Regions from separate parts of the Sediminicurvatus halobius genome, predicted to be linked through region 2. Evidence: predicted binding sites of a transcription regulator. Region 2 holds the regulator's gene; each other region holds the start of a gene.
What was found. Region 2 encodes FliA, which starts transcription of late flagellar genes. Its sites were predicted from a motif close to GCTAAAGTTNNNNNNNNNNCNGCCGATA; they were not measured.
Positions count from the first base shown of each region.

Region 1 (3,270 bases), 690 kb from region 2:
AGAGTCCACGATAAGGGTCGGCCCCCTGCGGCACTGAGACCTGCCCGTGGTTTTGCCGCCGGAATCGTTTCGCGCCCCAAAAGGGACCAGATGTCACCCTCGGCCGATGTGAGGCACTACGCAAGCGCCACCGTGTACGGCATAATTCCGGCCATGAGTCCATTCTCCCGAAAAGCGCTGCTGCTGCCGCCTCTGGCGGCAGGCCTCCTCGTCGCGACAGCGCCCGCCCTGGCGCAGGGGAACGGCTCCTGGAACTCCGCGGTGCGGCCCGGGATGGAGCTCACCACGCACCTCTCCGAGCAGCTCGACATCCGCTTCGGCATCAACCGCTTCAGCGATGGCACGGGACCGCTCGCCGATGCAGGTGACGACTTCGCCTCCCTCGAGGACGACTTCGCCGCCTCCGCCCTGCTCGACTGGGAGTTCGCGCCCGGTGGCCTGCGCGTCACCGGCGGTGCCCTGTACGGGGATCTCGGCTGGGGCCACGGCACCCTCGACGGCTGGAGCCGCAGCCAGGACGACCTCGACCGCGACGGCCTCGAGGACGTGCGCACCTATATCGGCCTCGGCTGGGACGCGGACTTCGGCAACCAGAATCGGCTCGGGCTGCAGCTCGATCTGGGAGTCGCCTTCGAGGGCGTCCCGGTGGAGGAAGGCAGCGACGGCGAGCTACTCCGGGCGCAGGAAGATGCCCGACTCGGCCAGCGCTTCGAGAGTTTCCGCTACGTGCCGATGTTCTCGGCCGGCGTGGAATACCGCTTCTAGTCACCGATCCGCGCGCGCAGCCGCGGATCGATAAGATCCGAGGCCTAGGGAAGCGCTGATCAATTCCCGCGGGCCTCTGCGCTCCAGAGCGACGGCCTGGCAAGGCGGCGTTCGCAGTGAATGGCCGTAGCCCTTTACAAGAACGCCAACGCAGTCCAGGCCGCCGCTCTGGAGCGCCCTTCGGGGCCGCAGGTCGCGCGCGCAGCCGGCGTTGCGCTGCTTGACTGTACCCCGGTACAGCGCTGCGCAGCGCGCCTTGTCTGCACACGCGACCTGCGGCCAGAGGCCCGCGGGAATTGATCAGCGCTTCCCTAGCCGTTCAGGCCGCTGCCGCGATCAGCTCGCGGACGTGACGGGCCAGCTCACTGGCGTCGAACTTCGCGATGAAGGCGTCGGCGCCAACCTTCTCGATCATGTTCTGATTGAACTGCCCCGAGAGCGAGGTGTGCAGCAGCACCCGCAGACGATTCAGGCGCTCGTCGCCGCGAATTGCCATGGTCAGCGTGTAGCCGTCCATGCGCGGCATCTCGATGTCGGAGATCACCACCGCCGTGCGACCCAGGCGCTCGTCGCTGGCATCCGCCCACTGGCCGAGCATCTCCAGAGCCTCCTGGCCATTGCGCGCCAGGGTCACCGTCCAGCCTTCCGGCTCCAGGGTCTGGCGCAGCTGGTTGCGCGCCACCAGAGAGTCGTCCACCACCAGCAGATGATCGTAGGGGCCCTCGGCGCGGCTGCGCGCATCCGCCGCCACGTCGGTCGCCGGCGGCGTGATCTCGGCGAGCACCTTCTCCACATCCAGGATCTGCACCAGCGCGTCGTCCACCTGGGTCACTGCGGTCAGATAGGCGCGGTTGGCCACCCGCTCCGGCGGCGGCAGCACGTCCTGCCAGTTGATGTTCACGATGCGGTCCACCGCCTCCACCAGGAAGCCCTGGGTAGTACGGTTGTACTCGGTGACGATCACCGACGCGGCGCGCTCCGGCGGCAGCGGCCGGCCGGTAGTGGCAAGGGAGAGGTCCACCATCGGGATGGTCTGGCCGCGGACGTGGGCAATGCCGCGCACAGCGCCATGGGCATGGGGCATGTGCGTGATGCGCGGCGCCGGAATCACCTCGCGCACCTTGAACACGTTGATCCCGAACCGCTGCCGCCCACCCATCATGAACAGCAGCATCTCGAAGCGATTCTGGCCCGCGAGATGCGTGCGCTGGTCAACCGTGCTCATGGTCGTCATGACTGCCCCGCCCTCCACTAGTTCTGCCCCTTCGGGGTTATCGGCGACCGGGGCGAGGCCTTGAGGCGGGCGGCGACGCACCGCCGCCGCCCGGAGCCGCCGTCAGTCCACTACCGGGCGGCGGTCACCCCAGGCTGCTGGCGCAGCCCGGCGAGGCTGATGCGGTACTCGTCGCGCGCCGGCTCGTAGCCGATCCGGTAGCGCGTCGGGTAGTACCCGGCCTCGGTGAAGGCCGCGGGCTGGGGCACCGGCAGGGTGACGTCGCCCCGCTCGCGCAGGAAGTCCAGGCTCACCATCGGCTCCAGGAAGACCTGACGGCCGCCGTAATAGCCATAGATGAACGCGTGCCGGAACGGCTCGCCGCGGAACTCCGGACCGGAGGGGTCAAGGCCGTGCAGCCCCATCCGCTCCACGGCGCCATCCGGAGGAATCACGAAGCCCGCCGGCACCAGCTCGGGCGCCGGCGCGGCGTGGGCATGGGCGCGGTGCGCCTCGGCAAACGTCAGCCCGTCACGCTCGGCCTCGTCGACCAGATAGAAGTGCACATCGAAGTGGGCCACCGAGTAGATGCCATCGGGCATGTGCCCCTGGGGCATCCAGTCCAGGCCCACATGCGTGTACCCCGTCTGCGGCCCCGAGTCGGGCATCGGCAGCACATACTCGTGGAGCCGCTGGTGATCGTGGCCGGTGGGCAGCCCCTCGAGGCTGTCCCCGCTCAACACCACCGATACGGACGTGGGCTGCCCCGCGGCGTCCGCCGCCACCACCACCCGCCCCGTACCGTTGCCGATCGCCACCGGCGCTCCGGCATGGATCGTCTGCGCCACGGCATCTCCGGCCGGTAGGCTCAAGAGCAGACTGCCGGCCAGAACGGCGGCCGCCACGCCACCGCGAAGGGAAAAGGATTCGGCCCCCATTACACGCTCCTTCGCTGCACGCATGCAGCAAGGCCTGCAACTCTGGACGACGCGCACGCGCGCAGGCGAGACGCGGGCGGGCCGACCGCGCCCGGCACGTTGAGAAGGCGAAAGGGGGTGGCCTGGGGAGCCGCCGAAACCGGCGCGCCTTGCGCACAGCCCCGCACTCGACGGCGACGTCGCGGGCCGCAGCGCGGAAGAGATTACGCCTTTTCCGGCGGCTGGCAAGTGACCCCGGTGTCGGCGAGGGCAGGCGTGAGGCCGTTCGCGCACCGGGCGCGGTTCTTGACTCTCCGTCCGCACGGGGCCACGGTCGGAAGTGCATGTCGATTCGACGCTTGCGATCCCTCCCGG
Region 1 is NZ_CP086615.1:2,704,061-2,707,330, forward strand. Features, by position in the region: gene LMH63_RS12350 (hypothetical protein) at 154-765, shown strand; gene LMH63_RS12355 (chemotaxis protein) at 1,085-1,999, opposite strand; gene LMH63_RS12360 (DUF5602 domain-containing protein) at 2,110-2,826, opposite strand; gene LMH63_RS12365 (hypothetical protein) at 3,255-3,270, shown strand, end outside.
Region 1: the regulator FliA is predicted to act here: its motif matches at 2,038-2,065, upstream of LMH63_RS12355 (chemotaxis protein).

Region 2 (3,270 bases):
GACCCTGAAGCGCGTCGGCCGCGAGGTGCGTCCCTATCTGGTGCTCTCCGCGGGCACCCAGCTCACCTCCCTCATGGACGCCGTGCGCAGCTTCCGCGCCGTCGGCCCGGCCGCCTGCATCCTCAGCAAGACCGACGAGGCCGGGAGCCTCGGCGGGGCGATCACCGCCGTGCTGCGGGCGCGCCTGCCGGTGGCCTATGTCGCCCACGGCCAGCGCGTGCCCGAGGACCTGCGTCCCGCCCGCAGCGACCGGCTGCTCGCCGACGCCCAGGCGCTGGTCCGCGAGCAGGATTCCCGGGAGGACGAGGAGAGCCTGGCCATTGCGCTGGGCGCGACGGGGGGCGCCGGCGAATGAGCGCAACGGATCAGGCGGCAGGACTCAGAAGAATGTCGAAACCGCGACCGGTCAAGGTGATCGCCGTCACCAGCGGCAAGGGGGGCGTGGGCAAGACCAACGTCTCGGTGAACCTCGCCACCGCGCTGGCGAGCCAGGGCCGGGGGGTGATGCTGCTCGACGCCGACCTCGGCCTCGCCAACGTCGACGTGGTGCTCGGGCTCAGCCCGCGGAAGAACCTCTCCCACGTCATCGACGGCGAGGCGAGCCTGGAAGAGGTGCTGGTGTCGGGCCCGGAGGGAATGCACGTGGTGCCGGCGTCCTCGGGCACCCAGCGCATGGCGGAGCTCAGCCACGCCGAGCACGCCGGGCTCATCCAGAGCTTCAGCGAGCTCAGCCACGACATCGACTACCTCATCGTCGACACCGCCGCCGGCATCTCCGACTCGGTGATGAGCTTCGCCCGGGCGGCCCGCGAAGTGCTGGTGGTGGTCTGCGACGAGCCCTCGTCCATCACCGACGCCTACGCCCTGGTGAAGGTCCTGAACCGCGACCACGACGTGCAGCGCTTCCACATGGTGGCCAACCGGGTGCGCAGCCCGCGCGAGGGCGAGGAGCTGTTCTCCAAGCTCTCGCGGGTGACCACCCGCTTCCTCGACCTTACGCTCGACTACCTCGCCGCCATCCCCGAGGACGACGCCCTGCGCAAGGCAGTGCAGCGCCAGCGCCCGGTGGTGCAGGCCTTCCCCGGCAGCCCGTCCGGGCGGGCGCTCACCGACCTCGCCCGGCGGGTGGACCAGTGGCCCGTGCCGAGCGGGGCCCAGGGGCACCTGGAGTTCTTCGTCGAGCGCGTCATCCAGTACGGCAGCGAACGACAGGGGGTGGTCGGATGAACGGCCATGCCATGTACGAGCAGATGCGCGCCGGCAGCGGCGACGACGTGGTCGTCCGCCACGCGCCGCTGGTCAAGCGCATTGCCCATCACCTCGCGAGCCGCCTGCCCGCCTCGGTGCAGGTGGAGGACCTCATCCAGGCCGGCATGATCGGCCTGCTGGAGGCCGCCCGCCAGTTCGACTCCGGCCAGGGCGCGAGCTTCTCCACCTACGCCGGGATCCGCATCCGCGGCGCCATGCTGGACGAGATCCGTCGCCTGGACTGGACCCCGCGCTCGGTCCACCGCAAGGCCCGGGAGGCGGCCGACGCCATCCGCGAGATCGAGCACCGCACCGGGCGCGAGGCGAAGGACAGCGAGGTTGCGGAGGCGCTCGGCATCGGCCTCGAGGAATACCACCGCATCCTGCAGGACTCGGCCGCTGCCAAGGTGTTCAGCATCGACCAGGACGACAGCGAGGGCGGCGAGCACTGGGAGCCGGCGGGGGATATGCCGCAGCCGGACACGGTGCTCGGCCAGGAGGGTTTCCAGGCGGATCTCGCCGCCGCCATCCGCAAGCTGCCGGAGCGCGAGCAGCTGATCATGCAGCTCTACTACGACGACGAGCTCAACCTCCGCGAGATCGGCGAGGTGCTCGGCGTCACGGAATCACGCATCAGTCAGATCCACGGCCGCATCATGCTAAAGCTGCGCGGGCATCTGGCCGATTGGATGGATAGCTGAATCAGGGGGTAGGCGTGGCACTGGACAAGAACATGAAGATCCTCGTGGTGGACGACTTCTCCACCATGCGCCGGATCATCCGCAACCTGCTGAGGGATCTCGGTTTCGAGAACGTCACCGAGGCCGACGACGGCAACACCGCGCTGCCGAAGCTCAAGGGCGGCGGCTTCGACCTGCTCATCACCGACTGGAACATGCCGGGGATGACCGGCATGGAGCTGCTGGAGGCCGTGCGCGCCGACGACGAGCTCAAGGACCTGCCGGTGCTCATGGTCACCGCCGAGGCCAAGCGCGAGCAGATCGTCGCCGCGGCCCAGGCCGGGGTGAACGGGTATGTGGTCAAGCCCTTCACCGCCGTCACCCTGCGCGAGAAGATCGAGAAGATCTTCGAGCGCATCCAGGCGGCGGGGTGAGCCGTGGCCGAGGAGACGACGCTCAGCATGGATGAGTACCTCGCGCATGCCCGCGAGCTGGTGCGCCAGATCGAGGCCGGCGAGGAGGACGCCGCCCGGGTCACGGTGGAGGCGTTGGCGCGGCTGCGCGAGCGCGAGCTCTTCCGCGAGCTCGGCACGCTCACCCGCGAGCTGCACGAGGCGCTGAAGTCGTTCAAGGTGGATACCCGCCTCGGCGACATCGCGGCCAACGACATCCCCGACGCCCGCGAGCGGCTGAACCACGTCATCGAGCTCACCGAGCAGGCCGCCCACCGCACGCTCACCGCCATCGAGTCTGGCCTGCCGCTGGCCGAGGGGCTGGCCGGCGAGGCGGGGAAGCTCGCCGAGCGCTGGCAGCGCTTCCGCCAGCGCGAGCTCTCGGCGGCGGAGTTCCGGGAGCTCTCCCGGGACATCGAGGCCTATCTCCAGCGCTGCGGCGGCGAGGCGGCGACGCTGCAGGCGCATCTCTCGGACGCGCTCATGGCGCAGGACTATCAGGACATCACCGGGCAGATCATCCGCCGGGTGATCGGCCTGGTGCAGGAGGTGGAGGACGGGCTCGTGGAGCTCGTGCGCATCTCGGGCCACCGCATCGCTGAAGAAACCCCGGCCGCCGCCGATAAGGCGGACGACCAGGAGGCCGACCGGCGCGGGCGCGGACCCGCGATTCCGGGCCAGGAGGGCGACGTCGTCTCCGGCCAGGACGAGGTCGACGACCTGCTCTCCAGCCTCGGCTTCTGACTGCGATTCACGCCTCCGGAGGGGCTGGCATGGACATCGATCCGCAGGACGACATCGTTCAGGACTTCCTGGTGGAGTCCCGGGAGATTCTGGAGTCCCTCGGCGAGCAGCTCGTGGACCTCGAGCAGCAGCCCGAGGACCGGGAC
Region 2 is NZ_CP086615.1:2,014,689-2,017,958, forward strand. Features, by position in the region: gene flhF (flagellar biosynthesis GTPase FlhF) at 1-355, shown strand, start outside; gene LMH63_RS09185 (MinD/ParA family protein) at 388-1,227, shown strand; gene LMH63_RS09190 (RNA polymerase sigma factor FliA) at 1,224-1,949, shown strand; gene cheY (chemotaxis response regulator CheY) at 1,970-2,362, shown strand; gene LMH63_RS09200 (protein phosphatase CheZ) at 2,366-3,124, shown strand; gene LMH63_RS09205 (chemotaxis protein CheA) at 3,154-3,270, shown strand, end outside.

Region 3 (3,270 bases), 360 kb from region 2:
CCACCGCCAGATCGAACAGGGCCTGCAGGTCCCGAGACTCGTGGGCCGTGGCGGACATCTCCCGCAGCACCCGCAGCTGCAGTGCCGGGTCCGGCTGTCGCGTCGGTTCCGCCAGGCGCTCCGGTCGGGCCGCATCGGTGCGGGCGCCGACATCCACGCCCAGGGCCCGCCCGAGCTCGGGCAGCGCCGCCGTGGCCCGCTCGATCAGCGCGCCGGCCTCCACCGGCTCGAGGCGGGCCTCGCGCGCGACGCGGTTCGTGGCCGCCTCCAAGCGGCCGGCCTCGAGGTCCGCGACTACGGCATGGGCGTTGCGGGTGAGGCGGGCCCGGCCGTCCCGCGGCGCGCCGGGGCGGAGCGCTCCGGTGAGCAGGTCGCCGAGGCGCCAGTCCCGGGCGAGGGCGCGGGAGAGCTCCCGCAGCGCGAAGCCCAGGGTGTCGCGTTCGATATCCGCCGGGCTGCCGGCGCCCTCGGCCAGGGCGGTCTCCAGCCCGGCGGCGGTAGCGTCGTCGGCCAGGGACCAGAAAGCCAGCTCGCCGATGCGGTACAGCAGGGCGGCGATCAGCACCTCCTCCGGGGCCGGGTCGCCGGTGGCCTCTGCCAGCGCCCGGGCCTGCACCGCTGCGTGCAGCGAGCTGCGGAATACCCGGCGCACCCGGCTGTGCTGGTCACCGCGCACCAGGGTGTCGATCACCGTCAGCGAGAGCCCGATGGCCCGCACCGTGTCGAAGCCGAGCACGATCACCGCCCGGCTCACCGTGCTGATGCGCACCCCTGCGGGGTTGAAGTAGGCGCTGTTGGCGATGCGGATGACGTCCGAGGTAAGCGCCGCGTCGCGGAGGATCACCCGGGCGAGATCCGTAGCCGAGCTGCCGTGGTCCTGCGCGGTGTTGCACAGGGCCTGCACGGTGTCCCCGAGTACCGGCAGGTCCTCGCGCTGCAGCCGGCGCAGCCAGTCGTCGAGTCCGTCCGGTGCAAGGGGAGGGGCGTCGCTCACAGGCCGGCCTCGATCACCGCCCGGCGGTTGCGGGAGCGCTGGTAGCGGTCCCCGTTGTCGGCGACCGGCGCGGTCTCGCCCTCGCTGCGGATGCCGAGCCGCTCGGCCGCCACCCCTTCGGCGATCAGGCGGTTGCGCACCTCGATGGCGCGGGCGAGACCCAGTGCCCGGTTGTAGCCCCGGCTGCCGGTGCTGTCGGTGTGGCCGACAATGGTGATCTCCGAGAGATGGCCGGCATTGCGGAGCTGCCCGGCGAGCCGTCGGATGGCCTCGAAGTCGACCCGGTCCAGCCGGGCGGTGCCGTGGCCGAAGTAGATGGGTGTTGCCCCGCCGCCCAGGCCCCTGATGGTTGCCCCCAGGTCGGCCGGGTTGGGTGAATGGTCGCGCCGCTCGGGTGCGGCGCCGGCTGCCACGCCGGATGGCGCCGCTGTATTGCCGCCGCCGTCGTCGCCAGCGCGATCGCTCTCACTGCGGCTGTCGGGGGGATCGCCTCCGGTTGCCGCGCCCAGGCAGGCCAGGTGTCGGCGCAGCGCCGGCCGGAAGGCCACCGGCGAGACGACGGCGTCCAGCGGGCCCACCTGCCAGTCCGGGAAGCTCAGGCGCATCTCGTGCCCGGCCTCCAGACCCTCCAGCAGCAGGGCCGAGATCTGCCCGTCGAAGCGCAGGGCGTTGCGCTCGGGGCGCGCCTGCACGCGGGTGAGCCGCTCCCGTCGCCCGGACTGCCAGGCGGTGGCCTGGCGGTAGAGCTGTCCCTCGCGATCGGCCCCCGGGGGACGCCGGGTGACGAAGGTGGTGACCAGACGGTCGTCGCGATACTGGGTGAGGATCAGTGTGCCGAGCCGGGGTATTCGGTGAACGAGATGGCAGGCGTTACCGCCGGGCACGCTTTCCCAGCCGGCATCGGCGAGGCGCGCCCGGAAGCCGTCGGCGCCAGCGGCCGACGGCAGCAGGATCGCGGTCAGCCAGAGCGTAATCAGCATGCGTTGCATAACCGGGGAATCGGCGCCGTAGCCGCAGGCTTGAGGGGGACACCGGCATATCGCATCGTGCAATGAGCCCCGCTTTATGAATTCCGGTGCCTCGTTTAAGCTATTGGGCTTTTGCCAGTGGCGGTAGACTCCGGCCCTGGCGCTTCCGGCCATGGGGCCGGCCCCGGACAGCACAGCAGGAGCGAGACAGGCTATGACCGAGCGAGTTGAGGCAGGCGGGCTTCAGGTGGCGAAGCCGCTGCATGATCTGATCGAGCAGGCGCTGCCGGGAACGGGGGTCGATGCCGGCACGTTCTGGTCCGGGCTGGCGAGCATCGTCAGGGACCTCGGCCCCCGCAATCGGGAGCTCCTCGCCATTCGCGACGAGCTCCAGGCGCGCATCGATCAGTGGCACCGGGACAATCCCGGCCGCCACCACGACCCCTCCTACCGCAGCTTCCTCGAGGAGATCGGCTATCTGCGCCCCGAGGGCGAGGATTTCCAGGTCAGCACCCGCAACGTGGACCCCGAAATCGCGGATATCGGCGGGCCGCAGCTGGTGGTGCCGGTGAACAACGCGCGCTACGCACTGAATGCGGCCAACGCCCGCTGGGGCAGCCTCTACGATGCCCTCTACGGCACCGACGTCATCCCGGAGACGGGCGGCGCCGAGAAGGGCGCGAGCTTCAACCCGGTGCGCGCGCAGAAGGTGGTCGCCTGGGCGGCGGACTTCCTGGACCGCAGCTTCCCGCTCACTGGCGGCAGCCACGCCGACGCCACCGCCTACAGCATCGCCGCCGAGGGTGCCCGGGGCACGCTGCGGGTTGCGCTGGCCAACGGTCAGACCGTCGGCCTGCAGGACCCGACCCAGCTCGTCGGCTACCAGGGCGGCGAGACGCCTACCGCGGTGCTGCTGCGTCGACACGGGCTGCATGCGGAGATCCAGATCGATTCCGGGCACCCCATCGGTCGGGAGCATGCGGCGGGCGTCAAGGACGTGCTGCTGGAGTCCGCTGTCACCGCGATCCAGGACTGCGAGGATTCCGTCGCCGCGGTTGACGGCGAGGACAAGGCGCTCGTCTACGGCAACTGGCTCGGCCTGATGAAGGGGGATCTCAGCGAGACCTTCGAGAAGGGCGGCCAGCAGGTCACCCGCCGGCTCAACGCCGACCGCCAGTACACCACACCCGAGGGTGGCCAGCTGACGCTGCCCGGCCGCAGCCTGATGCTGATCCGCAACGTCGGCCACCTGATGACCACGCCGGCGGTGCTGGATGCGGACGGCAACGAGATCCCCGAGGGCATGCT
Region 3 is NZ_CP086615.1:1,653,268-1,656,537, forward strand. Features, by position in the region: gene LMH63_RS07510 (HDOD domain-containing protein) at 1-994, opposite strand, end outside; gene LMH63_RS07515 (MotY family protein) at 991-1,974, opposite strand; gene LMH63_RS07520 (malate synthase G) at 2,177-3,270, shown strand, end outside.
Region 3: the regulator FliA is predicted to act here: its motif matches at 1,992-2,019, upstream of LMH63_RS07515 (MotY family protein).